2 regions of the Priestia sp. FSL P4-0332 genome follow, and region 1 is predicted to be linked to the other one. Evidence: a T-box and tRNA genes for the amino acid it is inferred to sense, from the RefSeq annotation. Region 1 holds a T-box; the other holds one or more tRNA genes.

Region 1 (15,078 bases):
TAAATCATCAAATCATCTCCCTTTATTAGTTGAAAAAAAGTAGTAAATCTTCTAATGTAAGTGTACAAAGGTTTTTTAAGCAGGTAAACAAAAAAAGGAAGAAGGAGTAACTCAAATGCATAAATGGGAAGCAGTAAATCCAAAAGGCGTTATTGTCATGGTCCATGGAGCAGCGGAGCATCACGGACGCTATCGCTGGCTGATTGAGATGTGGCGTTCGGTTGGAATGCACGTAATTATGGGAGACCTTCCTGGCCAAGGCTTAACAACAAGAAGAAGAGGACATATCCTATCCTTTGATGAATATGTGTATGAAGTGGAAGAATGGGTACGTGAAGCGCAAAAATATGATTTGCCTATTTTCCTGTTAGGTCACAGTATGGGAGGACTGGCGGTTATTCGTACGCTCCAGACAAAAAACCTCCCTATATGGGGTGCGATTCTTTCCTCTCCTTGTCTAGGATTAAAAGAGCAAGTACCGGCTTATTTAGATATGCTATCTAAAGGGTTAAATAAAGTCATGCCGAACAAACTTTTCGATTTAGGTCTCACTGTTGAAAAAGCAACAAGAAACCAAGAAGTTCGAGATGAAGATGAAAATGACTCACTGTATGTTACAAAAGTTTCTGTAAGATGGTACCGGGAATTGATCCAAGCTGTCAACTTAGCTTTTAAAGATATCGATCGTTTGCCTGATGTCCCGCTTCTTGTGATGCAGGCAGGAGAAGATAAAATTATTGAAAAGCTGATTGTTAGGCAGTGGTTTGATGAAATAGAGCTAAGTGAAAAAATCTACAAAGAATGGTCTCAGCTGTATCACGAAATCTTTAATGAGCCTGAAAGAGAATACGTTTTTACATATGCGAAAAGTTTTGTCGATCTTCACATTTAATAAGTGCGGTAAGAAATTGAGGTGAAAATAAATGAAGATTCCGTCTCATCCTATTTCATTAATGAGAAAAATTTATCGAGAAGTGTTTCCTGTCGTTCATCATGAGCTTAATCATTGGCGCGAACGAGCAAAAGAGATTCCTAATAAAGAATTGCGTACTCAAGCATTGGCAAGTATCGATACAAAAACTTTTCATTGTGAAGGAGGCGGTATCCTATCGATTTTAGCGAAAGAAAACATGATTGAATGCGTGAAATTTATTGTTGCCTACCAAACAATCAGCGATTACTTAGATAACTTATGTGACCGCAGCAATTCGCTAGACCCTAAAGATTTTGCCGCCTTACATGAATCGATGCCAGATGCGTTGACTCCTCATGCACCTCTTGGGGATTACTATCGTTTTCGAGCGGATAAAGACGACGGAGGATACTTAGCCGGACTTGTCCAGACTTGTCAGCAGTCCTTGCGAAAAGCTTGTAATTACCATATAGTCTCTTCACATTTATTAGAACTAGCTAATTATTATTGTGATTTGCAAATACATAAGCATGTTGAAATCAAGGAAAGAGTTCCACGATTAGAGAATTGGTTCGATGCTCACCGGCACAGTGTTCCTGAAATGGAGTGGTATGAATTTTCAGCGTGCTCTGGTTCAACGTTAGGAATTTTTTGTTTAGTTGCTTATAGCTTTCAAGAAGAGATGACCGAAGAAATGACGCAGAAAATAAAAGCAGGATATTTTCCTTATATTCAAGGCTTACATATTTTACTCGATTATTTAATTGACCAAGAAGAAGATAAAGCAGGAGGAGATTTGAACTTTTGTTTTTATTATCCTCATTATCAGCAAATGATGGATCGCTTTTTGCATTTTGTCGTAAAAGCGGACGAATATGCTAAAAAACTGCCGGATTATCACTTTCACTGCTTTATCTATAAAGGACTCTTGGGCGTTTATTTGTCGGATCAAAAAGTGCGGGCACAAAAACATGTTCATGTGAATGCACGTAGGTTAATAAAAGCGGGGGGAGCCCTCAGCTACTTTTTCTATATCAACGGACGCTTGTACCGAATGTTAAAAAGATAAGCCATATGCGGCTTATCTTTTTTCAATAGCAATGATGAAGGGAGGGTTGTTTTGCTGATTCATGAAACGATATTGTAAAACGTGAACGTCTTTTTGATCAAGATTTTGGACATACGTTAGTAAATCGTCTCTTTCTTGTTTCCCTTGTTCGTGTCCATGATAAATAACGAGCACAATCACTCCTTCAGGTGCTAACAAATCAAGTAACTGCTCAATTGCAGAGATTGTTGTTTCAGAAGTGGTGACAATGTCTTTATCTCCACCTGGTAAATAACCTAAATTAAAGACAGCACCCGTGACTCGTCCTTTAATAGAACGAGGAAGCATGTTTATATTGCTGTGGCTTTCTTGGATAAGTGTTACTCTGTTTTCTACATGGTGTTCTGTCAATCGCTGCTGAGTTGCTTGAATGGCTTGAGGTTGAATATCAAATCCATATACATGACCTGTATCTCCGACTAAGTTAGCTAAGAACAATGTATCATGTCCATTTCCTGCTGTGGCATCAATCGCGACATCTCCTTGAGCCACAGCATTAGTGAGCAATGTGCGGGCAAAAGGCAGGATACGTTCTATTTTCATCTTTCCATCAACTCTTTTTCATAAGATTTTCCTTGATAGCTTTGACGACGTTCGAGCTCTTGATCAATGGCATTTAATACGCTCCACTTATTTACGCTCCACATCGGTCCAACCATGAGGTCTATCGGTCCATCGCCTGTAATACGATGAACAATCATCTCAGGAGGGATTACTTCGAGCTGATCGCATACAAGCTTTACATATTCTTCAAATGAAAGAAATTCAACAAGGCCCTTTTCATACTGTTTGACCATAGGAGTTCCTTTTAGTAAATGAAGCAGATGAATCTTAATTCCTTGAACGTCTAATTTTGCTACTTCACGTACCGTTTCCATCATCATATCAGGTGTTTCTAAAGGCAAACCATTAATGATGTGAGAACAAACGCGAATACCGTGTTTTCTGAGCTTTGCTACGCCATCTACATAGCATTGATGATCGTGTGCCCGGTTGATAAGCAGTGAAGTTCGTTCATGAACAGTTTGCAGTCCAAGTTCTACCCATAGATAAGTTCGTTCATTTAATTCAGCCAAGTATTCCACCACATCGTCGGGGAGACAGTCAGGGCGCGTGGCGATAGAAAGCCCAACAACTCCGGGAAGCTTTAAGACGGCTTCATATTTTTCACGAAGCTCCTCGACAGGAGCATGAGTATTAGTAAATGCTTGAAAGTAAGCAACGTATTTTCCGTCTTTCCATTTATGATGCATTTTTTCACGGATTTCATTAAATTGTGTCACAAGGTCATCCGCTCTGTTTCCGGCAAAATCCCCCGAACCGGCAGCACTGCAAAACGTACAGCCGCCGTGAGCTACTGTGCCATCTCTGTTTGGACAATCAAATCCTCCATCTAAGGCTACTTTAAATACCTTATGGCCAAAGTGGTTACGTAAGTGGTAATTCCAGGTATGATAACGTTTGTTTTCAGATTTATACGGAAACGGGTTTGTCTGATTCAAATCAGCAACCTCCTTTTTACATGCAATATACATCAACAAATTGTATCAAAAACGTGAAAAAGTGCCAAACAAATTTAAGGATGCTTATATTTAACAGGTTCTTCTTGTCGTAAAGGGAAGTAAAGTTGCGCAAAATAAGACAGAAATGAACGAATAGGAGGAATAGAGAATGACAACTCGTCAAGCAGTGGATCAACTTATGCAACAGTGTGAAGATGCTATTCGCTTTGGACAAGGCCAGTTGCAGGAAGGCATGAAGCAAGAACATTATAACGACACTGAATATACAAAAGCACAGGAAAAATTAGAAAATGCTTATAAAGAAATTGAAGAGTTTTCTCACAGTGCAAATGCACAGCAAAGAGAGCAGCTATATCGCATGCGCCTGCAAGTTCAGCAGCTGCAAAATAAATTGATCACAACTCAGCATTAAGGAGAGGATTTTATGGCAACGCGTTCAAATCAAAATAATCCGGAACAAAAAACAAAAAACGGGATCAACAGCAATGACATTGAGCTAGGAAAAGATTTTGATCCAGTAAAAGAATTAAAAGCACGAAACAGCAAGCGTGCACAGCCGGTTCGTTCGAAGCAAAAGTAAGCGGTAAAAAGGTGATTTTGCATGATATTGTCATGTGAAATCACCTTTTTAAATAGTCAGCGAATTTCAAATAAATTGTCTATATGTAAAAGCATTGCGAACCCTTTAAGAAAAGACTAGAATGTACGTTGGCATTCGAATAGATAGGGGGGAGATCAATGCCCAAATCACTTTGGTTTTTGATTATTGGTATGCTTGTAAACGTAACGGGAGCTTCATTTTTATGGCCTCTCAATACCATTTATATAAATGAACATTTAGGAAAGTCGTTATCCGTCGCAGGAGTTGTTCTTATGCTGAATTCTGCTGCAAGCGTAGTAGGAAATTTGCTTGGAGGAACTCTTTTTGACAAAATCGGAGGATATAAATCCATTTTATCAGGAATTATTATTACTCTTATTGCATTAGTGGGACTCGTGTTTTTCCATGGTTGGCCTACATACGTTGTTCTCTTGGTTGTTGTAGGGTTTGGATCTGGTATTGTGTTTCCATCTATGTATGCAATGGCAGGGTCCGTTTGGCCACAAGGCGGAAGAAAAGCATTTAATGCGATGTACGTTGCTCAAAATGCAGGAGTAGCTATTGGCGCCGCGGTAGGGGGCATTGTAGCGTCTTATTCATTTACGTATATTTTCTTAGCTAATACAATTTTATACGTTATTTTTCTGCTTATTGCTATTTTTTCATATCGTCATATTTCGGTTACCGTTGGACAAACGAATGTCCTTAATGAAGCAGGGAGCATTGGGCATAAAACGAAGCTGACTGCTCTTCTTATTTTATGTACGGGGTATGTCTTATGCTGGGTTGCGTATGTTCAGTGGCAAACAACGATTGCTACGCATACGCGTGAGCTGAATATACCTCTTTCTAGCTACAGTTTGCTTTGGACGATTAACGGGATTTTAATTGTAGTCGGTCAGCCTTTGATCGTACCCATCATTCAAAAAGTAGCAAAAACGTTAAAAGTACAGGTCCTAATTGGAACGGTTATTTTTGTGGCTTCTTTTGTTATCGTGGTGAATGCTACAACATTTCCGCAGTTCTTAACAGCAATGGTTGTGTTAACAATTGGAGAAATGTTCGTTTGGCCAGCCATTCCAGCTGTTGCAAGTCAGTTGGCTCCATCTGGAAAAGAAGGATTTTATCAAGGCGTAGTTAACAGCATGGCTACTGCAGGTAAAATGATTGGTCCTCTCTTTGGAGGCGTTATTTTCGATGCGTTTAATATGTCTACGCTGTGCTATTTATTAATTGGGCTATTGCTATTCAGCATGTGTACAACATGGATATACGATTATAAATTAAAAGAAAAACGTCAGCGTTCATTAACCATCTCTAAATAAATAGAGGTGGTTTTATTTTTGACTGTTAAATAAACGTAGGAATGTCTTCAGTATTCCTTTAATAATATAGTAAGGGTTGTGACAAGCAAAGAAAGGAGTATATACCTGTAAATATGTAAGCGTTTTCTAATTATATGAATTCATGGGGGGCTAAACATGCTTAGTATGATTGGATTAATTGGAGGGTTATTGCTGCTCATTGTATTAACGATGAGAGGCATGAATTTATTTATAGCAGGTCCGCTCAGTGCTTTAGTTGTTGCGTTAACAAGCGGAATGCCTTTATTTCCGCAGCTGGTGAAAGAAGGAGAAGCAAATTTTGTTGGAAATTACATGTCTGGTTTCACAGGATTTATTGCTTCTTGGTATTTAATGTTTCTATTGGGCGCCGTCTTTGGAAAAGTGATGGAAGACAGCGGGGCTGCTGATAGTGTTTCTCGCTGGATTGTTAGTAAACTAGGAATGAAAAGAGCAGTGTTGGCGATTGTCCTTGCCTGTGCGGTCTTAACATACGGAGGAGTCAGTCTGTTTGTAGTAGCATTCTCTGTCTATCCAATGGCTTTAAGCTTATTCAAACAAGCCGATTTGCCGAGGCGGTTTATCCCTGCTGCTTTAGCATTCGGTTCAGTTACGTTTACGATGACCTCAGCTGGGTCGCCTGAAATCCAAAACTGGATTCCAATTGAATATTTGAAGACTAGTCCGTATGCAGGATGGGAAGTTAGTTTAGTTGTAGCAGTAGTGATGGCTGTATTCGGCTACTGGTGGTTAAAGCGCTTGATTTCAAAAGCAGTTAAAAATGGAGAGCGTTTTATATCACGCGAGAAAGATCCAGTAGTAACGGAAAATCAGTCTCTTCCTAATCCTTTATTAAGTTTGCTTCCGCTTGTGGTCGTGCTCATTATTTCTTTTGCACTTCATAAGCCACTTCAGCAATCTGCGTTGATTGTCGCACTTTTAAGCGGGATCATTGTCACTTATATTGTGAACCGAAAGCATTTTAAAGGATTTTGGAATGCAGCTTCAGAAGGAACGCTGGGTGCGTTAATTGCTATTGGGAATACAGCCGCTGTCGTAGGTTTTGGAGGAGTTGCTAAGGCTGTTCCCGCGTTTGGAGTGGCTGTAGATGCCATGACGCATATTCCAGGAAGTCCGTTGATTGGGGGAGCTATTGCCGTGAGTGTTATCGCGGGGATGACAGGTTCGGCTTCAGGAGGTCAGGCGATTGCTTTGCCAATTTTAGCGCCTCACTATCTAGATGCTGGTGTAAATCCAGAAGCTCTCCATCGCGTAGTAGCTATTTCCTCTGGAGTATTAGATTCCTTGCCTCATAATGGTTATGTCGTAACAACAATTAATTCTATTTGCGGAGAAACTCATAAAGATGCGTATGGATCAGTTGCAGCAATGACGGTGATTGTGCCGCTTGTTGGTCTTGTACTTGCGATTATCCTGTTTTCTTTTGGATTGGGCATTTAATAATAGCAGCTAAAGGAAGCAGGGACAGGAATAAAAGTATTTTAGTTGAAGGAAGATCCGAACGATGAATCGTTCGGATTTTTTCATGTTTATGGTGCACGTAGGTTTCATTTGTTTAGGTGCTTCTAGCTGTGGAGTGGAGGGAAAGACAAAGACAAAGACTCCTGAAATAGGTGAGACCCCGCATGAGTGTAAGCAACGAGGAGGCTCATCGGCTGCCCGCGGAAAGAGAAGTCTTGCACGGAAATCAACAGTGGTGTAACCAAGAGATTCATACTAGCGCATTTATCCCATTTGTTCGTCTTTAAATTGGATTGATTTAATTATGTCTCAATCCTTTTTTGTTTGGCCGTGGATGTATGTTTTTGGGAGAAGTTGTTCATATATAAGAATGAAAGAGAGGATTTAGCAACAAAGCAGTGCTGCAGTGCAGAAACTTTTACAAAATCCGTTGAACAACTTGCAGTTTACGAACATATTATTTACAATACAAGGTAGTATGATGTAAAAACTATGATAAGGAATAGTAGTGAACGAAGCGAGCTAAGAGAGTTGACGGTTGGTGCGAGTCAGCAAACGAGCGTTCATGAACTCACCTTGGAGTTGTAAATGTGAAGTAAAGTAACATTTGCCGTCTATCCGCGTTAAGGAAAATGAGTGAGTACATAATTGTGCTAATTTGGGTGGTACCGCGGGAAGTTTATTCAACCTCTCGTCCCTTTGTTTGAGGGATGAGGGGTTTTTTAGTTTAATTAAATACAGCTGGAGCGTACAAGGAGGATTATGTATGGCTTTTAATCATGAAAAGATCGAACAAAAATGGCAAAAAGTTTGGGAAGAAAATAAAACATTTAGAACAACAGAAGATGAAGGAAAGCGTAAGTTTTACGCATTAGATATGTTCCCTTATCCATCTGGCGCTGGTTTACACGTTGGGCATCCAGAAGGTTATACAGCAACGGATATTTTATCTCGTATGAAGCGTATGCAAGGATACAATGTACTTCATCCGATGGGATGGGATGCATTCGGACTACCTGCTGAACAGTATGCATTAGATACAGGAAACGACCCGGCTGAATTCACTGAACTTAACATTAATAATTTCCGTCGTCAAATCAAATCGTTAGGTTTCTCTTACGATTGGGAGCGAGAAATTAATACAACTGATCCAAACTACTACAAATGGACGCAGTGGATTTTCTTACAGCTATATAAAAAGGGCTTAGCTTATGTGGATGAAGTAGCTGTTAACTGGTGTCCTGCTCTAGGAACAGTACTTGCGAACGAAGAAGTGATTGACGGCAAAAGTGAGCGTGGGGGACATCCGGTTGAGCGTCGTCCAATGAAGCAGTGGATGCTTAAAATCACAGCTTATGCAGATCGTTTACTAGAAGATTTAGATGAGCTTGATTGGCCAGAAAGTATTAAAGAAATGCAGCGCAACTGGATTGGCCGCTCTGAAGGAGCTCACGTGCACTTCACAATCGATGGATACGACGACACGTTTACTGTGTTCACAACGCGTCCTGACACGCTATTTGGGGCAACGTATGCCGTTTTAGCACCTGAACATCCGTTTGTGGAAAAAATTACAACAGCCGAACAAAAAGAAGCAGTAGAAGCGTATTTAGATCAAATTAAAAGCAAAAGCGATTTAGAACGTACAGACTTAGCCAAAGACAAAACTGGCGTATTCACTGGTGCTTATGCAATTAACCCTGTAAACGGCGAGAGAATGCCAATTTGGATTGCTGACTATGTTCTAATGAGCTATGGCACCGGTGCAATTATGGCTGTTCCGGCTCATGATGAGCGTGATTATGAATTTGCTGTTAAATTTGAACTGCCTATTAAAGAAGTAGTAGCGGGCGGAGACGTTTCAAAAGAAGCTTATACAGGCGACGGCGAGCACGTTAATTCAGACTTCTTAAATGGTTTAGATAAAGAAGAAGCAATTTCAAATATGATTCAGTGGCTTCAAGCAAATGAAAAAGGTGAAAAACAAGTAACATACCGTCTGCGTGACTGGTTATTCAGTCGTCAGCGCTACTGGGGTGAACCAATTCCTGTTATCCACTGGGAAGATGGCACAACGACTGCAGTTCCTGAAGATCAGCTTCCGCTTGTGTTACCAAAAACGACTGAAATCAAACCGTCAGGCACAGGTGAATCTCCGTTAGCAAACATTGATGACTGGGTGAATGTTGTAGATCCGGAAACAGGCAAAAAAGGGCGTCGCGAAACAAATACAATGCCTCAATGGGCAGGCAGCTGCTGGTATTACTTACGCTACATTGATCCGACAAACAGTGAAGCGTTAGCAGATGCAGATAAATTAAAAGAATGGTTGCCGGTTGATATTTATATCGGTGGAGCTGAACACGCTGTTCTTCACTTATTATATGCTCGTTTCTGGCATAAGTTTTTATATGATATCGGCGTAGTTCCAACAAAAGAGCCGTTCCAAAAACTGTTTAACCAAGGTATGATTCTTGGAGAAAACAACGAAAAAATGAGTAAGTCAAAAGGTAACGTTGTAAACCCAGACGAGATCGTAGAAAGCCACGGAGCAGATACGCTTCGCCTTTATGAAATGTTCATGGGGCCTTTAGATGCATCAATCGCTTGGTCAACAAAAGGGCTTGATGGTGCACGCCGTTTCTTAGATCGTGTATGGCGCTTACTTGTTGACGATAACGGTGAATTAAGCAGCAAGGTTCAAGAAAGCAATGACACTACGCTTGAACGCGTGTATCACCAAACGGTGAAAAAAGTAACGGAAGATTACGAAGGCCTCCGTTTTAATACAGGTATCTCTCAGCTTATGGTATTCATCAATGATGCATACAAAGTTGACGTGCTGCCAAAGCAATACGTAGAAGGATTTGTGAAGCTATTAGCACCAATTTGTCCTCATACGACTGAGGAATTATGGAGCAAACTAGGTCACGAAGATACAATTTCGTATGAGGCTTGGCCTGCGTTTGACGAAGCGAAACTTGTAGATGATGAAGTGGAAATTGTCGTTCAAATTAACGGTAAAGTACGTGCGAAAGTAAACGTACCTGCTGAGGCATCTCGTGAAGAGCTTCAAGATATTGCAATGGCTAATGAAGATGTTAAAGAGTTCATTGAAGGTAAGACAGTGCGCAAAGTGATTGCTGTGCCTGGTAAATTAGTAAACATCGTAGCTAATTAAGTATTGATGTAGAACAGAACTCCTGACTAAAGAGCTGTCAGGGGTTCTGTACTAGACCTAAGCGCCTGATGTCCGCCTTTCGGGTTAACATCAGGCGCTTAGTTAAATTTTTAACTACGATGGGAAAAGCTTAGGCAGGCTTGCTGCTTAAGCTTTTCTTATTTTGTGGCATAAAGGTATTTGAATTTGCTACAATAGCGATAGCAAGCTGAATGAAAGAATAGAGAGGAATGACGAAGATGGAAGAAGTAAAAGTAATTACGCCTGAAGAACTTCAAAAACGTGTTGAAAATGGAGAAGAACTTCATTTAGTTGATGTGCGCGAAGATGAAGAAGTAGCAGAAGGAATGATTCCAACTGCTAAACACATTCGTATGAATGATATTCCAGCTAATGTGGATTATTTCGATAAAGACAAAGAATATATTTTCATTTGCCGTTCGGGCCGCCGCAGTGAAAACGTATGTTACTACCTTCAAGAACAAGGATATAAAGTAACAAATATGGCTGGCGGTATGTTAGAGTGGGAAGGAAAAACGGTTAATAAATAAAAAAGAGGCTGAGACAAAAGTATCTTAGCTGAAGTGAAAAATGAACCATTGATCAACATGTTTGATTAGTGGTTCATTTTTTTTTGTTATGGTGAACATAGGTTTTATTTGTTTCGTTTCTTCTAGCAGTTGATTGGAAGGCAAGGCGACACAGGTGAGCCCCCCAGGAGCGCAAGCGAGGAGGAGGCTCACCGGCCGCCCGCGGAAAGCGAATTCTTGCAAGGAAATCGACTGCCGTGTTACAAGCGGTTCAGCTCATGTATCCCATTTGTTCGTCTTTAGATTGAATTAATTTAGTTATGTCTCAACCTCTTTTTTGAATGAAACTTCTGCCATCCGACTAAAATGATAGCAGGAAAACAAATGATGACTAAATCTATAAAAGCCCTCATAAAAATAGAGGTAGTAAGAGATTGAAAATCCGTACAAAAACCATCATCAAGAGAAACAGTCCATTCTGATTGAAACAAATTTGATAGGACAAGGTGGTAGAAGCTGTGATACAAGTAAAAATGTTTGATAAAGAGCATGAAAAAGATTTAGAATTTGCGGTGAATCGATTTTTACGGAAATTAGAGGATGAAGACGTCGTTGATATTAAATACCAAGTGACAGTGGATGTTGATCGTGATGAGCAGGTGTACTGTTTTTCAGCCATGGTTATGTATAAAGCCTAGCATATTATGCTAGGCTTGTTGCAAATTCTCCTGCATTACTGCCAGCCAAACGGCCTGTTACAAGAGCAGAAGTGATATTGTATCCTCCAGTATATCCGTGGATATCAAGAATTTCCCCGCAGAAGTAAAGGCCTTGCATAAATTTCGAAGACATTTCTTTTGGGTGAATTTCTTTAACGGATACGCCGCCTCCTGTTACGAATGCTTTTTCTAAAGAAAGCGTGCCGTTTACAGCAAATTCAAATCGTTTGCACAGTCTTGCAAATTCTCTCAGTTTCTCATGCTGAAGCTGTCCTGCTAGCGCTTGGCTATCAATGCCTGCTTGCTCGAGTAAAAACAATAGATAGCGTTCAGATACAAAACCTTTTAAGACATTTTTAATTGCTTTTTTCGGCTCTTCTTTTGTTGTTCTGACTAATTGTTGGAAAATATCTTCTTCGTTTTGGCTAGGAAATAAATCAAGAGACATTTGAACAGTGTTGCTTTTTTGTTTCTTTAACTCTTTAACAACATATTGGCTGCAGCGAAGAGCGGCAGGGCCAGAGATGCCAAAGTGAGTGAAAATCATATCCATTTGATGAGTAATGACAGGTTTGCCTTTTTTATTAAGCACGCTTAGTCCTACATTGCGAAGCGATAGACCTTGAAGCGTTTTGGTTTTAATAAAGTGTTCGCTAGATGTAATAGGAACTTCTGTTGGGTAAAGTTCAGTAATTTTATGCCCCGCATCTTTTGCCCATTGATAACCGTCTCCTGTCGAACCTGTATGAGGTACTGATTTTCCACCTACTGCAATCACAACGCTTTTCGTTTGGATTGCTTCCCCGTTTTGAAGCACAACTTCTTTTACCGTGTTATTCTCATAGTTTACGCGTTTAACGGCTGTGTTTGTGCGAATCGTCACACGAAGACGGTGAAGTTCGCTAATTAATGCGTCAACAACAGATTGCGCTTTATTGCTGACCGGAAACATACGACCGTGATCTTCTTCTTTTAATTTAATTCCAAGGCCTTCAAAATAAGAGATGATATCTTCGTTATTAAAAACAGAAAACGCACTGTATAAAAAGCGTCCGTTTCCTGGAATGTGTTTAATAAGTTCATCAATGGGAAGACGGTTTGTCACATTACAGCGTCCGCCTCCAGAAATGGCAAGCTTTCGTCCAAGTTTATTGCCTTTATCAATTAATAATACGTTTGCACCTGACTCACCAGCTGCAATCGATGCCATCAAACCAGAAGGTCCTCCTCCGATTACGACTACATCATATATCATACTTTCACCAACCTGTCTATTCTTAAAAAATTTTAGTTTGTTCACTGACAAATCTCTCAACATTGGATAAAATGGGCTATAGTCTTTGTTTTTTAGTTTGTTGACGAGTGCGAGTGAGTATAAGACCTTTCTTAGTGTATACTGTCACTTGCTTCTTTTCAATTCTATCATTATTATCATTATGTAACATTAAGTATCGGAGGCAAACGTATGTCTGATTCAAAATTGTTAAGAGGGACCTTTGTGCTAACGCTTGGCACCTATGTATCCCGAATCTTGGGAATGATTTATTTATTTCCATTTGCGATCCTTGTTGGAACCGTAGGGGGAGCACTGTTTGGTTACGGATATAACCAATATGCTATTTATTTAAGTATTGCTACAGCCGGTATGCCAATGGCCGTATCGAAATTTGTATCAAAATATAATGCACTCGGTGATTACTATACGAGTAGAAGAATGTACCGGGCCGGCATGAAATTAATGCTTGTCACAGGAATACTTGCATTTTTACTTTTATATTCGTTAGCTCCTGTTATGTCTAGAATTACACTGGGAGGTTCTGATTTAAATAACTCCTTAGAAGATGTAGTAATGGTTATGCGAATGGTTAGTGTTGCGTTAATTGTAGTACCGATGATGAGTTTAATGCGAGGATTTTTCCAAGGTCACCAGTCTATGGGACCAACAGCTGTTTCACAAGTAGTTGAACAGCTTGTGCGGGTTGTCTTTTTATTGGCATCTACCTATATCGTCATCAAAGTTGTCCATGGAAGTCTTGCATTAGCCGTTGGATTTGCTACGATGGGGGCTTTTGTAGGAGCTCTTGCTGGACTGGCTGTATTAATTTGGTATTGGAAAAAACGAAAGCCTTATCTTGATAAAATGGTGAACGAGCAGACGGTAACGCCTACGCGTATTTCTACCGTATCCATTTTTAAAGAGCTGCTTACGTATTCATTGCCATATGTCTTTGTCAGCTTGGCTATTCCGCTTTATCAGTATGTGGACCAATTCACATTTAACCGTGCGATGGTAGCGGCTGGACAAAAAGAAATAGCAGAGTCAATGAACGGAATTGTTCAGTCTTATGTTCCAAAGCTTGTGATGATTCCCGTTTCATTAGCTACTGCGTTCGGTTTGACTCTTGTACCAACGATTACACGTTCCTTTGTGAATAAAGATTATAACGTACTGCAAAAGCAAATTGATCAAACATATCAAACGATTATGTTTCTTGTGCTGCCAGCATCTGTAGGATTAATGGCTTTAGCTGGCCCAGCCTATACGTTTTTCTTTGGAACAGATGCATCGGATGCGGGTGGAAATGTCTTGCTTTACTATGCACCGGTAGCTTTATTGTTCTCATTTTTTACGGTTAATGGAGCTATTTTACAAGGAATCAACAAACAAAAATATGCTGTTTTAAGTCTATTATTTGGATTGATTGTGAAAATTGTCGTGAACGTTCCATTTATTCTTATGTTCCACGAGATTGGTTCAGTTTTAGCGACAGCACTAGGCTATATCGTATCTCTTGTTTATATGTTTGCGCTTATTCAAAAACACGCAAAATATAACTACAGTGAGTTTATAAAACGCTCTGTGCTTATTCTCATTTTTGTTGCGATTATGGGAATCAGCGTAAAAATTGTCGCAGCAGTGATTGGTCTGTTTACAACGCCAGGACGATTCTCTGCCACTGTTATTACGATTATAGGAGCAGCAGTAGGCGGCATTATTTACTTTATTATTACCTATCGTTCAAGCCTGCTTGAAAAAGTAATGGGAGCGAGGGTAACAGGTGCAATTGAACGAAAGATACTGCGCCGAAATAAACAGCGCAGTGCCTAAGAAGATGACTCGTTAGAGTCATCTTCTTTTCAAAAAAGAGGAGGATATTACATGCGTTTGGATAAATTGCTTTCTACCATTGGGTACGGAAGCCGAAAAGAAGTTAAAGGTCTTTTAAAGACTGGAGCTGTTAAGGTAGACGGTACAGCAGTTAAAGATGCTAAGGTCCACGTTAATCCAGATGAACAAGAAATAACTGTGCATGGCGAAGCCGTTTCTTACCGAGAATTTGTTTACTTTATGCTTCATAAGCCGCAAGGCGTCATATCAGCAACAGAAGATTCTCTTCATGAAACAGTTTTGGACTTACTTGAACTTGACGATGCTGTGTATGACCCATTTCCGGTAGGGCGTTTAGATAAAGATACAGAAGGGCTCTTGCTGCTGACGAATGACGGTCAGCTTGCACATCAGCTGCTATCTCCTAAAAAACACGTTCCTAAAACATATTTTGCAAAAATTAATGCACCGGTGACTGAAGAAGATGCTGAAGCATTTAGACAAGGTGTCACTCTTGATGATGGATATGTAACAAAATCAGCAGAGTTAAAGATACTAACAAGCGGTGT
Region 2 (15,078 bases), 2.4 Mb from region 1:
CGAAATTGAATCGTTGAAATTTTAACTACAGGTTTCACTGTATTCACTTCCTCGTCTTAACGTATTAAGATAATAAATGAAATAAAAATATGCTGATTGGCTTGAAGATAGCAGCTGATAAATCAGAAGGATTTGGAACATTTAAACCAAGTGCTTTACAGATGCTTACCACCATTCCGATTGCAAGAACTGTATAGAATAGCCACAGTTCTTTCTTCGCTTTTTTATGCCGTAGTTTAGGTACTTCAAACCAAATGACGAGCGTGCAAACGATAAGTAAACCCAATACCCCTAGCATACACTAGCTCCTATACATGAATAATTAGTGTTATATTTTCCTGAAAAATAATTACTTATACTGAAGGTGCATTCTTTATTAAAGGTTTTTGAGTTTCTATCCATTGCTAGAACGCCGCTTTTTGTTTTGAATAAACCCTGCAATTAAAAGGAAAAGTGGATATAAGATGCCTACAAGTAAGCTGTAGGGAATCCACGTTTTTGTATCCCAATCCTTTTGATAAGAAACGCTTGGATACACAATAAGGGAAAGGGTAATCATGATGAGTGCGACTGGAAAAGAAAATAGCTTGTAATCCTTTATATGAAATACATTGGCAAACCCCAAAAGAGTAGCGTAAAAGTAAATGCAAAGCTTAAAAAAGAGAGTAATAAACCACAAAATAGCAATGACTACTTCAATTCCTTGAAGAAAGTTTCCTACATCAATTCTTCTTCCTAATTCATAGCTTGGAAACATGGTGATTTGGGAGTAATAAGGACCAAGTACTAAAATTCCGAGTAAGATTAACGTAACCATCACTAGTCCACCGGCTACATTACCTATATAAAAAGATTGAGTTGCCTTTTTCGTGTCTGGTGTATGGGAAGGGAAAATCATAAGCAGAATCGTATAAGTCAAAGAACTTATGCTTAAAAACGTTAAAACAGCACGAATAAAAGCTTTTGGATGGATTTCGAACACAGGCTGAAGATGCTCTATTTTAATTTGAGGATCATAGACACAATGAGAAGCCCGAATAATCCGACAAACCAAGGGAATAAAATCTCGGCACTTCGTGCAATAACCTCTATTCCTAGGCGTACTCCTACGATGACCACACCCATAAATGCAATGTGGATGGCTGTAAGCGGGGTGTAGGGAAGAATTTGTGTAGTGAGAAAATTCCCTACATAGTAAAGAACTTGACTGCTGATAAATAAATTGGATAACACAAAAACAGCAGAAACAATCTTTCCAAATAGTTTGCCAAAAATTTTTTCGTTCATTTCCATCAGCGTAAGCGTTGGAAACATTTTTCCTAGTGAGGTAAAAAGCAAAACTAAGCCAATTCCTAATGCAACACCGAAGAGTGCGGCAATCCAGGCATCTTGATGAGCATCAGCTGTAATAGCGGCAGGTACAACAATAATTGTGCTTCCGATGCTATACAAAGTTACTAATTTGCGAAACTGCGCAGCTGAAATATTGATTTCATTAAGCAAAATGAGCACATCCTTTTGCCATATACACTAATTAAGTGATCCAACGGAATAATAAGTGACTTAAAGGTTGAAACATTACTTCTACCCAATCAGAAGGGTTCGGTAGAGGCAGCCGAAAGATTTTTGCAAGAGCGATTATGATACTGATTGTCATGAACACAATAAAAATGTTCCGTTCCTTTTTATGAGAGTGTTGAGGTAATCTTTTTATTTCCATCCATATAATCCCTGCACAAATGATCAAAAAGGAAAGAAACAAGTGCATGCAGTCAACCCCAATACATTTTTTCGTTCAGATAAGCTATTCGTATGATGTCCGCTACAGAAAGTCATTATACATTTCTGTAGAATATAGAAAGTATTTCAGGAGATAGAAGATATTTTCTAGGGCTCTTATATGATTGAGGGGTTTGTTATGAGGAATATACACTTAGCTTTAACCTATTGAAGCGTTGTATGAATATGTAGAAAAATGCCACACTAAAGAGTGAACAAATGGAAAGGAGCACTATGATGAAAAAATTCCCATACAATAAAGATAAACAACAATCGTTTCAAGCAGCACAGCAGGGGCATAAAGAAGCAGTAGATGCATATGAACAGGCAAATGAAGCTAAAAATGATGCATCGTACGGCCATGAAGCGAAGCAAGCGATAGGTGAAGTGAATGAAGCCTCTCAGCAAATTGAGAATGCGCTTGAAAATGCTTCTGAAACACAGCGTCAGCGTTTAACAGAGTTTCAGCAAGATATAAAAGATATGGAGAACAACCTTAATCAATAAAAGAGCCGCTGTTTTACTTAGAACAGGTTCACAATAGGGTATAAATTGTAAAAGCAGAAGATAATGAACTTCTGCTTTTTTTATTGGTAGTGTGAACGTAGGTTTCGTGTATATAATTGCTTCTGGCTATTGTTTGGGGGAAAGGCGAAGACTTGCACGGAAATCAACAGTGGTGTAACAAATAATCCATCATTCCATTCTTATTTTAAAAGGTATAGAAGTTAAAAAAGTAAGAATCCTAATAAAAACAGAACGATAAGAATGGAAAGGGATTGTGACAGGAACATGCTAATAAATATACTAATAATGATTGTCGTATTGTACTTCATATATGTATTCGTAACTGCAGTGGTACTGTTTTATGTCCCTTTGCACAAGGGAAAAGACTTAAAAGTAATAAATACTGAGAATTTTTACGGAAAGGAAGAATCCACAGACCGGGTTATGCTTTTGGAAAACGGTTATTTTTCAGGGCTTGTTCGGATGCAGATGATTCAAGAAGCGAGGCATACAATTGATATTGCTTACTTTTCCATCGGTAAAGGTCGTTCTTCGGATTTACTTATGGGCGCTTTATTCGAAGCTGCGGATCGAGGTATACGTATTCGAGTGCTATTAGACGGGATCTCTCATGGATTAAAAGGCAAGAGAAAAAATGTTCTTTATGCTCTAGCTTTCCACAATAATATAGAATTAAAGTACTATGAGCCCTTCACTATTTTTAAACCTTGGACCTGGCATAATCGTCTTCACGATAAAATAATAGTAGTCGATGGCCAATTAGGTATTATTGGAGGACGAAATATTGGAGATAAATACTTGGCCAGTCAACCAGATAAAAATTTTGTCTATGACCGTGATGTGCTGATTTATAACACAAAGCAAGAAAGTCATAGTGTCATTCTCTCAATGGAGAAGTATGTAGAGAAATTATGGACTCATCCGTATACACGCAAAGCTTTTCAAAAGCTCAAGAAGACTAAACAATTTCGTGGTCTTTCAGGAAAAAAATTGTTGATAGATCAATACGAAAAGGCAAAAAAAGCAAACGAACCTTTTGTCCATCCTTATATTGTATGGAGAGAATCAACGATGCCTACAAGAAAGGTTTCTTTTATTACAAATCCTATTCAGAGAATTAATAAAAGCCCTTTTATATGGAAAACATTTATTAAGCTTTCCCAACAAGCTGAAAAATCCATTGTTGTTCAAAGCCCTTATATCGTACCAACAAAAGAGATGGAACGGTATATAGATAAGCGGGTAAAACCCAAAGTACAAAGAATTATTTTAACTAATTCTATTACATCCACTCCAAATGCTATGGCTTTTTCTGCATACTTGGGAGTGAAGAATCACGTCATAAAAGCTGGTTCAAAGCTTTATGAATATCAAAAGCCCTATTCAATTCACGGGAAATCTGTTGTTTATGATCAGCGTTTAAGTGCAGTTGGTTCTTTTAACTTAGATTCCCGCTCTGCATTTTTAAATACTGAATCCATGGTTATGATAGATAGTAAAGAATTTGCAGCCGAGTTAACAGGAGCTATTGAAACTAAAATTTCTCACAGTATGCTTGTGGGAAATGAGGGAGAACCTGTGGATTTTAATACGGATTCTCAAAAAAACGCGCCTCCTGTAAAATCTGCACTTCTACATATTCTTTCGGTCTTTACGCGATTTTGGAGACATTTTGTATAGTACTGTGTTACAGTAGAGTCTCTAAAAACAAATAGCGGAGATTAAAGAAGACTGCAGCTGGTGAAGGGAATGTGTAAAAAGCTGTGATATGCCTCACAGTTTTTTTGAAACTGCTAGTACTAGTTATGATTTATCAAAAGACCTATTGACGAAATTCCATATATGTTTTATTATGATATAGCGTCGTTAATAAACGAGGTTCTTTTGAAGAAATCATTTCTAGGGGCATAGTTTAAAGGTAGAACTACGGTCTCCAAAACCGTCAGTGTGGGTTCAATTCCTACTGCCCCTGCCATTTTGAAGTTATCTTTTAGTTCACACGCGGGTGTGGCGGAATTGGCAGACGCGCTAGACTTAGGATCTAGTGTCTTATGACGTGGGGGTTCAAGTCCCTTCACCCGCATCTTTACTTTCATATATGCGCGGAAGTAGTTCAGTGGTAGAACACCACCTTGCCAAGGTGGGGGTCGCGAGTTCGAACCTCGTCTTCCGCTTCTTTTCAAAAGCAGTTTGCATGTGCAAACTGCTTTTTTTGTTGTAGAAATAAAGAGTTTTATTATGCTGTTTTTAATCAGAAATATTTTATTAAAGCAGTACTGCTTATACGTGTTGTTTTCGTGAATATACACATAATATTGGGGTTACATTAAAAGCTAATGAACGATACGTGAAGACATCTAATATGGTTTTTAAGATAGGGGAGAGTCCTATGGAATCTAGTTGGTTTTCCATTATACCGTTTTTAATTGTTATTCCAATAGCTATTTTCACCAAACAAGTGCTGCCAGGGTTGTTTTTGGGCTTATTAGTAGGCGCTTATTTGATTGATCATTCGATTATTGGAGGTGTTGAAAAGCTACTTCACTACGTTGTACAAGCTCTTAGAAATAAAAGTAATATAGAAATCGTCGTCTTTTTATACGCGTTTTCAGGGCTTATCGGAATGATTAAGATGGCTGGAGGAGTTAAGGGGTTTGTGGAAACTGCTGCAGAAAGAATTGATACAAGAAAAAAAGCCCTTATTTTAACCTATGTTTCAACCATTGGGACATTCAGTGCTCCGACATTTCGTTTTGTTACGATCGCGCCCATCATGAGAGCGCTGCTGAAAAAAGTGAAAATGACGACAGCAGAGCTAGGTTTTGTTATTGAAACAACTGCTACTCCTGTTATCGTCTTAATTCCTGTGGCAACGGCATTTGTAGGATATATGGTATCAATCATTCAAATGGCGATTGATCATCAAGGCATAAAACAAGACGCTTATTCTTTGTTCATTCAAAGTATTCCTTATAACTTCTTTTCGATTGTAATTATTTTAGTAGGGATTTATTTAAGCTTTTTTCATCATTCAACATCTACGGCTCCTATGAAGCTTGAGGAAGAAGACGAAAAAGATTGGCATGATTGTCATCCTTGCGTATCGAAGGATTTGCCTTCTAAGCCTTGGAATCTCTTAGTGCCTTTACTTGTCGTGATCTCACTCACCTTACTTTTAACATGGTGGAGTGGACATCATAAAAGTCACACCTTTTTTGAAGCATTTATTAAAGCAGACGTACTAGAAGCGATGGTAGTAGCTTTGATTATGACTACGTTAATTACCCTCATTTTTTTCTTATTTCAGCGCTTTACATTACAGAATTTGCTTAATGGTTTTATCACAGGAGGCAATGACTTAATGTCCGTTATTCTGTTGTTATCGGTAGTATGGGGATTATCCGCTGTTACAGAAGACTTGGGTTTTTCGAATTTCGTGACGGCACATTCTAAGTGGATTCCTCAAATGTTTGTCACTCCTTTTATGTTTGTGTTTGGAGCTGCTATTTCTTACTTTATCGGGTCTGCTTGGGGGACGTGGGGGATTTTAATGCCGCTTGGCGTATCGCTTGCAAGTTCTGCAGACCTTTCTTTACCGTTGATTATCGGTGCGGTATTTGCGAGCGGTTCATTTGGAGCGTTTTCTTCACCTTTAAGCGACGATACGAATACCATCGCCAAAATATTAGATTTATCTGTTATTGAATATGCTAAGTATAAATTAAAACCAGCTTTAATTGCAGCAGGAATAACAGTTGCTTTTTATCTCGTTGTATCTTTCTTGTTTTGAATGAGAGAAATAGCCATCTAGTATCAATTTTTTAGTTTTTTCAGCTTAACGTATGCATACAGTCCTAATGATAGGCACACTAGTATGATACAAGTAAGCGGAAATAAGATGGTATTAACAAAATGATCATAAAACCATATATACACGAAAATCACCTCACTAACTGCAAATTTATTGTTATTGTCTCTGCTGCCGCTTCCTATTCTTAAAAAATGCGATAAGCAGAAGCAGTATAGGTACGACAGCAAAAAGTGGCATATGTAAAAGCAATCTTGCTACGTGCAATCCTTCATAAAGATGCTCTTGAAAATTACTAGCGATCGTAATCGACAAAAACAACACAATGATGCCTAAAGGATATGCCAGACGTGAAGGAGATTTAATTTTAAATAAAGTAGCTGTACTTATTATAGAAGCATAAAACAAGATGCTAACTTTAAAATAAATCCCAATAACCATAGCGAACATAAAAAATACATCTAGACGCTCTAAAAAATCAGCTACTTGGATTGTTTGGACAGTACTCAGAAGAGGGAACTGTGATCTTGTCGTCAAATCAACTCCAAGCACGCTAATGTTAATGATCATCGTAATAATTAGATTAATTCCGCTTAATCCCGTTGCGCATAGCATGGTGACATTTGCTTTTTTAGGGTTGCTTAAATAAGGCAGAAGCATGGTAAATACAATAGCTTCTGTGAAAGGGAAATACAGCGTTTCGGTTAAAGCAACTTTGGCAACAGGAAGTATTCCTTCTTTTAATACCGGCTGTAAGTTCTTAAAATCAATTAATCCTGAGCTAATAATTAAGATGAAGCCTGCAATAGCCAGAAAATACATAAAAATAAACAGAAGCTCTCCTGACCTCGCTATTGCTTCAATTCCTTTTCGGGTTATATAGATAATGACCAGCATCAATAAAGCATTGGCAATAAATAAAGGCGTATCCGGATAAGCAAAAGTAAGAAGCATCTCTCCGAAATCTCTCAGAACTCGCGATGCATCGTATAAAAAATACACAATATATATGAAGGCAAGAAGTGTTCCCAGTACCTTACCTAAAATTTTCTGCATATACTCTGTAGGCAGGAGGTCCGGATAGTAGGAATAGAGTTTATGATAGATTAAGAAGAAAAAAAGCTGCACAGCATTCCAATTAAAATAGCTAGCCACGCATCTTGTTTCGCTCCCATTGCAAGAGGGACTAATAGAGCGCTTCCCAGTTCAAATAAAACCATGAGAATAAATAATTGAGTGGCGCTAATTTTTGCTTTTTCCATATACCCAGTACCTCCTTGTCTTAGTGTTGTTTTTCTTTTACGCTAGAAAGAAATGATTTATTGCGCAGACCTGTTCGGCGAATATAAGCTTCTACCGTAACGTCTACATCTAATTTTGGAAAGTAAACGTCATCCCATTCTGATTTGAGTTTTTCCCACTGATTGGGGCGCGTGCGTTCCAGCGCTTCTCCAAATCCAAAGATATCAACTTTGTCTGTCTGAGCTTGTTTAATAGCCGTTTGTAATTCTTTTTTTATTTCTTTACCTGCAGCTTTTTCCATTTTTTTGATTACAGCAGGTTGACGTGTATCAACAGGGACCTCCACTTCTCCAAGATCGCCTTCTACACGAGTATGAACGGACGCATAAGGTTTTCCTTTTATCATTTTTACAGATACATCCGTTTTTTGACGAACTGTTTGATAGGCAAGCGCTTCTTTTTTTCCTTTCCAATCTACATTAATATCGGTTCCTTGTATTTTATCAAGGATCCAAACACTGCCTCTGGCTGGACTATTGTACAACCAGTCGATTAACTTTCCATTTTTAAAAACAGCAATGCCAGAAGCACGAAGGGTAGCTTCTGGTGCGCTTTGCTGGAGATTATCTAATTTTTCTGCTTGTTGAGGATTTCCAACTAAACGAAAACCCGATACTAGCGCTTCTCCTCCGGGAGATTCGAGAGATCTCATCACTTCTTGAAAGGAAACCTTTAGGTTTTCTCCCCATTTTCTTTGAGTGAACTCCAGCGTTTTCATAATTTTGTTTGCTGGAATTTTATCGACAGGCGTTAGTGCTTTTACCAAATCAGCAGCACTTGATTGGTTTGCGATTACTAAGGAAGTCGTAATTCGAAACTCAGGATCGCGATCAATAGAATCAATAAGAATGTTAATTCCTTCTTCACGCGCTAGTTTTTCTCCGATCACGACTAAGTTGGTATGGGCATAATAAAGTCTTCGGGAAATTCTAGCTGAAGCGCGTCTGCTTGCTTCAACTAAATTATCACCGGAAGCGGAATAGATCGTAACAGGCGGACTTTGAGTACCGCCGCCCCCTTGTAAGCCAGCTACATTTCCCGGGTTAATAATTTGAAAGGTAAGCTCATACCGCCCGTCTTTCGTTTTATCAATGCCCATTGCCGATACAAATGAAAGGTCCGTTAACTCTTTTTTACTCCAGCAGCTAGTAAGCAATACCATCATTATGGTCATTACCAGTAAAAATAAACTTTTACGTTTCATTTTGATCATCTTCTTCCATTTCCTGATTAATCATGCCTCTTGAAGAAGGAGGCTCAGGCTTTTGATGTTTGCTTTGACGAACTTTGTTATCACTAATTAATTTAGGTCTTCTTCTCATCGTCCACCAAGGTAACCGAAGCAATGTATCTTCATTGCTTACAGGAATAAAGGGTGCTAATGGCGTCATGTAAGGAACACCAAATGAACGTAAGCTGCACAGGTGTCCAACCCCCATTAAAAGAATAAGGATAATGCCATAGAAACCGAATGTAGCCGCTCCTAATATAAATAAAAAACGAATTAAACGCGCTGAAATAGCCATATCGAAAGACGGTGTGGCAAAGCTAGCAATGGCTGTAATCGATACAATAATAACCATAGCTGGTGAGACGATCCCTGCTTGGACCGCTGCTTGCCCAATAACAAGAGCTCCAACGATCGATACAGCAGAGCCGATAGCTTTTGGTAAACGAATCCCTGCTTCACGCAAAATTTCAAAGGTGACTTCCATAAAAAAAGCTTCCACGAACGCGGGAAATGGAACGGATTCTCGCTGTGCCGCAAGAGCTACAATAAGCGTTGTGGGTACCATCTCTTGATGAAATGTCGTAACCGCCACATACATAGCAGGAGCGATAAGTGAAATCATAAACATAAACACCCGCAAAAGACGAATGGACGTCGCAATATCAAAGCGTGCGTAGTAATCTTCAGCCGATTGGAAAAATTGAATGAACAAAGCTGGAGCGATAAGTACAAAAGGAGTTCCATCCACAAAAATAGCAATTCTTCCTTCCAAAAGGTTACCCGCCACCACATCGGGTCTTTCTGTATTATAAATAGTTGGAAAAGGAGTGACCGTTTGATCTTCAATTAGCTGCTCAACATAACCTGATTCCAAAATACTATCAATATCAATGTTTTTTAATCGCTTTCGAATTTCTTTTACAACTTTATCGTTTGCGATGCCATGAATATACATAAGAGTGACATCCGTTTTAGTTACCCGGCCAATCTTCATCAACTCTAGCCATAAGTCGGGTGTTTTAATAATTCGGCGCACCATGGCTAAGTTTGTGCCAATAGACTCAGTGAAGGCACCTTTTGGTCCTCGCACTACCATTTGAGTAGTAGATTCTGCAATGGCACGCTTTTCACCGCCTTGTGTACTCACGCTGAGTACGCGGTTTATGCCGTCGACAATAAGAAGGCTGTCACCGGACATTAAAGAAGAAAGTAAATCATTCCAGTTGTCTGCAAACGATACGTTACCCATTGTTACGATGTCTTCGGAAATTAACTCTAATGCATTTTGATCGTTTAGGTCGTTTTTTTGATTATCTTTCATAAGAGACTGCAGTAAGTAATCTTGAATAGCCTGATTATCTACAATCCCTTCTATGTAGACGATAGCAGCAGCCAAGCTGTTATTGACGCTTATTTTAAAATGACGAATCACAATATCTGAGCTGTTTCCAGTTTTCTCTTTAATGAGGGTAAGGTTTTCAGACAGCAGATTCTTAAGAGAAGACACTGTTTGTTCGTTGTTTGTTTGATCTGCCTGAGGTTGAAGTTTATTTTTAGATTTTTGATTTTTAAAGAACGAAGGCATAAATGAAAGCACCCTTACTATAGTTTTTATTAATTTGACCAAAAACCGTATAATTATGTAATTTTTAACAAAATATCTTTTGCATGACGGTAAATAAAAATGACGACCCTATGAGGTAAGTAATGATTAGGTGAGGAGAGAAAATGATGAAAATTATTGGAGTTAGCCTGCTGCTATTTGGATCTGTGATCGCTCTTTCTGTAGGAATTGATCTTTTTCAAGGAACAAACGTACTGCAGGCACTATACAATGCTTTAAGCCCGTTTCGTGTAATGGAAGTGGCCGAATTATTTGTCCTTTTTTCTCTTTTGTTTTTCTTTTTCGCAGAGTCACTTTATCTTGTTTTAAAGAAGCGTCAACAAAAGCAATAGTAACTTGGTGCAAAGAGGTTTTTATATCTTCACTATCGAAACAAGCGTATAGAGAGATAGCTTTGAGATAGGGGAGAACCACATGAACATTGAGACTAAAAGATTACTAATACGCAAATTTAAATATGAAGATTGGCAAGATGTCTACGCATATACATCTGATGCTAATGTCATGAAGTATATACCAGAAGGTGTTTTTAGTAAGACTGATGCGAAGAAATTTTTAAATGAAAATATGAAAGAAAATGTTAAAAATTTTCCAGTTGTATTAAAAAACAAAAAAATTCTAATTGGTCATATCGTCTTTTTTAACTATTTTGGCAACCATACTTATGAAATTGGCTGGGTATTTAATTCTCTCTATCATCAGAAAGGATATGCTTCAGAAGCGGCAAAAGCAATAGTGGACTATGGCTTTAACACAATGAAACTGCATCGGATTATTGCTACTTGTCAACCTGAGAATACGTCTTCTTATCGTGTTATGGAGAAGATTGGGATGAGAAGAGAAGGGTATTTTAAAAAATGTATTCCAACTGAAAAAGGATGGTGGGATGAATATTATTACGCGATTTTAAAGGAAGAGTGGAAATGAGCTTTACTTTTACGGAATTGCATTTTCCGAGTTATAAAGACGAAAACAAGCCCAATTTTAAAAAAATGAGCAGAACAGCAAACCAAAACGTCTAGGCAGACATACAATAACCTATCCATGAGAAACACCCCATGTTTGAACCTTCTTTGTTTTAGCAACAGAAAATTACGTTGAAAGGGAGTGCTTGTATGTCTAATGCTGGATGTGGATTTGGTTCTGGTTTCGCTTTATTAGTTGTATTATTTATTCTATTAGTAATTATCGGATGTAGTTGTTATAGCGGTGGTTACGGTGGCGGCTACGGCTGCTAATTATATCACTGAATAGCCTAAAGGATACCCTTTAGGCTTTTTTATGTTCATTATAAAAAGCTGGAAGAGATGATTAATCGGCAGGCTCAGTATCAACATGTGATTCAATTTTTTTCTCTTTCTGCAATTGATTAATAGAAGCCCAAGGCACGCGGCGAGGCTTGTATTCAATCGCATCGGTAGAATAAACGGCTACGCTTACGACTCCGCCGTGCACCTGCGCTCGAATCAACAAAGGATCACTATACGTATTTTTAAAATGAAAGTCAGGTCCATACCAGCTCACGGTAGCATCTCGCCCAGGAGGTACGTAGGAAACACTGCGGCTATGTGAGTAACGCTGCGTAATTGTTACGCCAGCGTTATCGACGGCGTTAAATAAGGTAGAAGAAACTTGGCAAATTCCTCCTCCAACTCCTTCAGAATACTCTCCTTTTACAATGATTGGCGCACGCATATACCCTTTGGCTGCCGTTCTTTTTCCGACGGTTTGATTAAACGAGAAAACTTCCCCAGGAAATATGACGCTGCTGTCTAGTGATTCAGCCGCAAGGGAAATATTGTGAGAACGATTTTTATTATGAGGGTTAAATAACGTATGATAATGACCGATTTGCTTAATTCGAATCGTTGCAAGCAGCTCCTTATCCACGCGAGGCGGAACAGGAAGCGTCGGGATTTCTAATGTTGACGTACCGCCGTTAAAAAAATAAGTATAAAATTTCTTCGCAAAATCTTTATGATATAGTTTGACACCCGCTTGCTCAGGAACAATTTGTCCGCTTTTATCAATGCGGGCATTTATGGGCTCTCTATATGTTTTTTTATCCAATTCTTTTAGAAGAAGATTGTATCGATCAAGATCAACCATAGGTACAGGAAGAAGAGGCACGGCCACTTTGTCCCGTTCAATCCGTTCAATTGGGTTACCGTCATGAGTAATAGATAGGTGGTCTTGTGTAGAAAGAGGTTGAATGAGCATTAAAAGTCCAACCATCCAAGTGAAATTCATATCATATACCTCGCTTTCACCTGTTAGTATGAATAAAATGAACCGTTTAATGTATAAGATTCACAAGCTCTTTTTTGTATTATTTTCCATGAGCTTAGCGTGTAAAAATTTCTATTTATAATTGTATGTGTACTTTCGCATATTACATAGAGAAACTACAAGGTAATGAGGGTAGACAATGACAAAATTAATGATTTTAGTCTTTATGCTTATTAGTTTTTTTGTGCATCCCCAAAAGATGAAAGCAGAAGAAAACCTTACGTACTTTCCCGTAAGTGACACAGGAAAAGTATTAAAGTGGAAACGTGTAGAAAGCTTACTGCCAAAGGGGAAAAAATTTAAAGTGATCGATGTAGAAACTGGTTTTTACTTTTATGTGCAGCGAAGAGCAGGCTCACACCATGCAGATGTTCAGCCGCTTACACGCCAAGATACAAAAATAATGAAGCACTTATATAATGGGAAATGGAGCTGGAACCGAAGAGCTGTTCTCATTCCGTTTAAAGGTCAAATGCTTGCAGCTTCCATGAACGGAATGCCTCACGGAGCCGGTGCGCTTGACAATGGGTTCCCCGGTCATTTTTGCATTCATTTTGCAGGAAGTACGACTCACAAGTCTCAAAATGTGGATCCAGGTCATCAGTTAATGGTATTAAAAGCAGGAGGAAAGCTTGATGAATATGCATTAAAAGCTGAGCCGGCAGAAGTCGTAAATATGTTTTTAACAGGATTAAAGCAAGATGACGATGCCTTAATGCAGCCGGTTTTGCGCGTGAAGCAAGAGCATAAGCTATGGACAAAACTGCATAGTATCTCCACTATTTATTATAAAACGGACTTATTTCATGCAAAAAAGTATAAAACAAAAGAGAAAATCGCCGTAGATTGCCTTATTTATTACGAAGATAAAGGGGCTCAAAAGACCACGATGGTTTTTACTTTAAAAAGAAACCCGTTAACAAACGGGTGGGAAATTTCTTCACTTACATTGTAAGTACTGATTAATGCTTAAAAACACATCTGACAGAAAACAGATGTGTTTTTAAGCATTTGTTTAGCTCTTTAGTCCTTCGCAATGTTATAGTGTAAAAACGTGCTTACATACGATAGAAAAGAATAAAAAAGGGTATAAGTAATAATATTACTCTTTCTACAAAGAACTCTACAGCAAGAAAGGAGAGGGTGTTTATTTTTTCATATTGGTTTAGCCGCTTAGTTGCTGCAGACCCTGGACGAAAAAGGCTCAAAACAGCTTCTAAAGCTACGATCAGCGTCATTACAGCGGTCGTTATTATGCTGATCGTATTAAAAGCAGCGGGAAGCTCACAAATTACCGCTGCTATTTTAGCAGGTGTAATCGGCCTGATGGGTATATTGGTCGTGAATGATGAAACAACAAAAGCAAAAAAAGTGACAACAGGCTTAGTAGCACTTTCCAGCGCCGTTTCTCTCGGAATTGGCTCGTTTTTATCACGATATGGACAAGCAGAAAATATTTTTCTTGTTCTGTTGGTGTTTTTGTCTTTTTATTTACAGAAATTTGGTATTCGCTATTTTTCCCTGTCGATGGTAGCATTTATGTCGTTTTATTTTGCTTCTATTTTACACGTCACATTTTCTCAGCTGCCGTGGCTGTTAGCTGGCGTTGTAGTAGGAGCTTGCTGTGCATTTATCTATAATTTTGTTATCTTTAAAGACCGGCCTGCCAACGTGCTGAGGTCTTCAATGAAATCATTTCATATTCAAGTGAATTTGGTGCTTGATTTAATTATTGAGTTAATTCAAAAGAAACAAATTGAACCGGCTCAAATCAAACAATATAACCGCAATATTAAAAAACTAGCAGAGTATGCCCGTGTAGCATCAGAAGAGCTTGGAAATACAGATCCCCACGACATATGGCCTGGCGTAACAGCTGAACAGATGCGCCTTTATGTATTTGATACAGTTATGCTGCTTCAGACATATTCCCCGGCGATTCGAAAGCTCAGTGAATTAAAAGCATTTAATCATTTTGACATTCAGCAGCTGCTGTTAAAGCTAGTGGAATCGATTCGCGAAGCAGAAGTATTAAATGAAAATCCTACTCATTCCTTAACGGATGCAGCTCAGCATCTGCAAGAGCTGCGCCAAAAATTAAGTGAACTCGAACCTCAAGATAAAAGGTATAAAGACTGGCTTTACTTAATCCGCCGTATCGAAACGATATCAAATCACGTGATTGATGAAGCCTATGAGCTGCAGCAAGCAATTGTGAAACAAGAAAAACAGCCTCAAAAAGAAGCGGAAGAAAAAGAAGGCGAAGAGGACAATGATGAAGAAAAAGGATTAAAACCATCTACGAAAAAGTCTATTCAAGCGGTCATCACCGCTGTTGCCACATTAATATTTGGCTCTTTTTTATCTCCATCGCATCAATATTGGGCGCTGTTAGCAGGCTATCTAGTGCTTCTTGGTACAGAAACGATAGGAAGTACGTTTGTAAAAGCCGTGCAGCGAAGCGTAGGAACGCTTTTAGGAGCAGCTGTTGGCTTTGTTGTCGCAAGCTTTGTCTCA

Evidence for each region. A T-box is a leader RNA that pairs with one kind of tRNA and senses whether it is charged. The one in region 1 lies ahead of leuS (leucine--tRNA ligase), so its partner is inferred to be a tRNA-Leu.
Region 2: it has a tRNA-Leu gene. The T-box ahead of leuS (leucine--tRNA ligase) is inferred to sense a tRNA for this amino acid. The anticodon was not compared.

Annotation. Positions count from the first base shown of each region.
Region 1 covers NZ_JBBOUA010000001.1:4,710,554-4,725,631, reverse strand. Annotated here, with positions in the region: gene MKY06_RS24730 (gamma carbonic anhydrase) at 1-8, opposite strand, end outside; gene MKY06_RS24725 (alpha/beta fold hydrolase) at 116-892, shown strand; gene MKY06_RS24720 (tetraprenyl-beta-curcumene synthase family protein) at 924-1,982, shown strand; gene MKY06_RS24715 (class I SAM-dependent methyltransferase) at 1,995-2,564, opposite strand; gene MKY06_RS24710 (TIGR01212 family radical SAM protein) at 2,561-3,523, opposite strand; gene MKY06_RS24705 (YtzC family protein) at 3,693-3,956, shown strand; gene MKY06_RS24700 (hypothetical protein) at 3,969-4,124, shown strand; gene MKY06_RS24695 (MDR family MFS transporter) at 4,283-5,470, shown strand; gene MKY06_RS24690 (GntP family permease) at 5,627-6,949, shown strand; gene MKY06_RS24685 (hypothetical protein) at 7,014-7,211, shown strand; T-box leader at 7,454-7,672, shown strand; gene leuS (leucine--tRNA ligase) at 7,737-10,151, shown strand; gene MKY06_RS24675 (rhodanese-like domain-containing protein) at 10,391-10,702, shown strand; gene MKY06_RS24670 (sporulation protein Cse60) at 11,200-11,379, shown strand; gene MKY06_RS24665 (BaiN/RdsA family NAD(P)/FAD-dependent oxidoreductase) at 11,384-12,655, opposite strand; gene MKY06_RS24660 (putative polysaccharide biosynthesis protein) at 12,866-14,509, shown strand; gene MKY06_RS24655 (pseudouridine synthase) at 14,561-15,078, shown strand, end outside.
Region 2 covers NZ_JBBOUA010000001.1:2,267,858-2,282,935, forward strand. Annotated here, with positions in the region: gene MKY06_RS11445 (GerAB/ArcD/ProY family transporter) at 1-38, opposite strand, end outside; gene MKY06_RS11450 (hypothetical protein) at 65-298, opposite strand; gene MKY06_RS11455 (GerAB/ArcD/ProY family transporter) at 395-982, opposite strand; gene MKY06_RS11460 (GerAB/ArcD/ProY family transporter) at 997-1,503, opposite strand; gene MKY06_RS11465 (hypothetical protein) at 2,017-2,286, shown strand; gene MKY06_RS11470 (phospholipase D-like domain-containing protein) at 2,593-3,987, shown strand; tRNA gene MKY06_RS11475 (tRNA-Trp) at 4,209-4,282, shown strand; tRNA gene MKY06_RS11480 (tRNA-Leu) at 4,309-4,390, shown strand; tRNA gene MKY06_RS11485 (tRNA-Gly) at 4,410-4,481, shown strand; gene MKY06_RS11490 (Na+/H+ antiporter NhaC family protein) at 4,697-6,097, shown strand; partial or broken gene MKY06_RS11495 (GerAB/ArcD/ProY family transporter) at 6,275-7,377, opposite strand; gene MKY06_RS11500 (Ger(x)C family spore germination protein) at 7,398-8,621, opposite strand; gene MKY06_RS11505 (spore germination protein) at 8,611-10,233, opposite strand; gene MKY06_RS11510 (hypothetical protein) at 10,380-10,604, shown strand; gene MKY06_RS11515 (GNAT family N-acetyltransferase) at 10,687-11,199, shown strand; gene MKY06_RS11520 (YjcZ family sporulation protein) at 11,388-11,510, shown strand; gene MKY06_RS11525 (VanW family protein) at 11,584-12,522, opposite strand; gene MKY06_RS11530 (hypothetical protein) at 12,701-13,516, shown strand; gene MKY06_RS11535 (FUSC family protein) at 13,705-15,078, shown strand, end outside.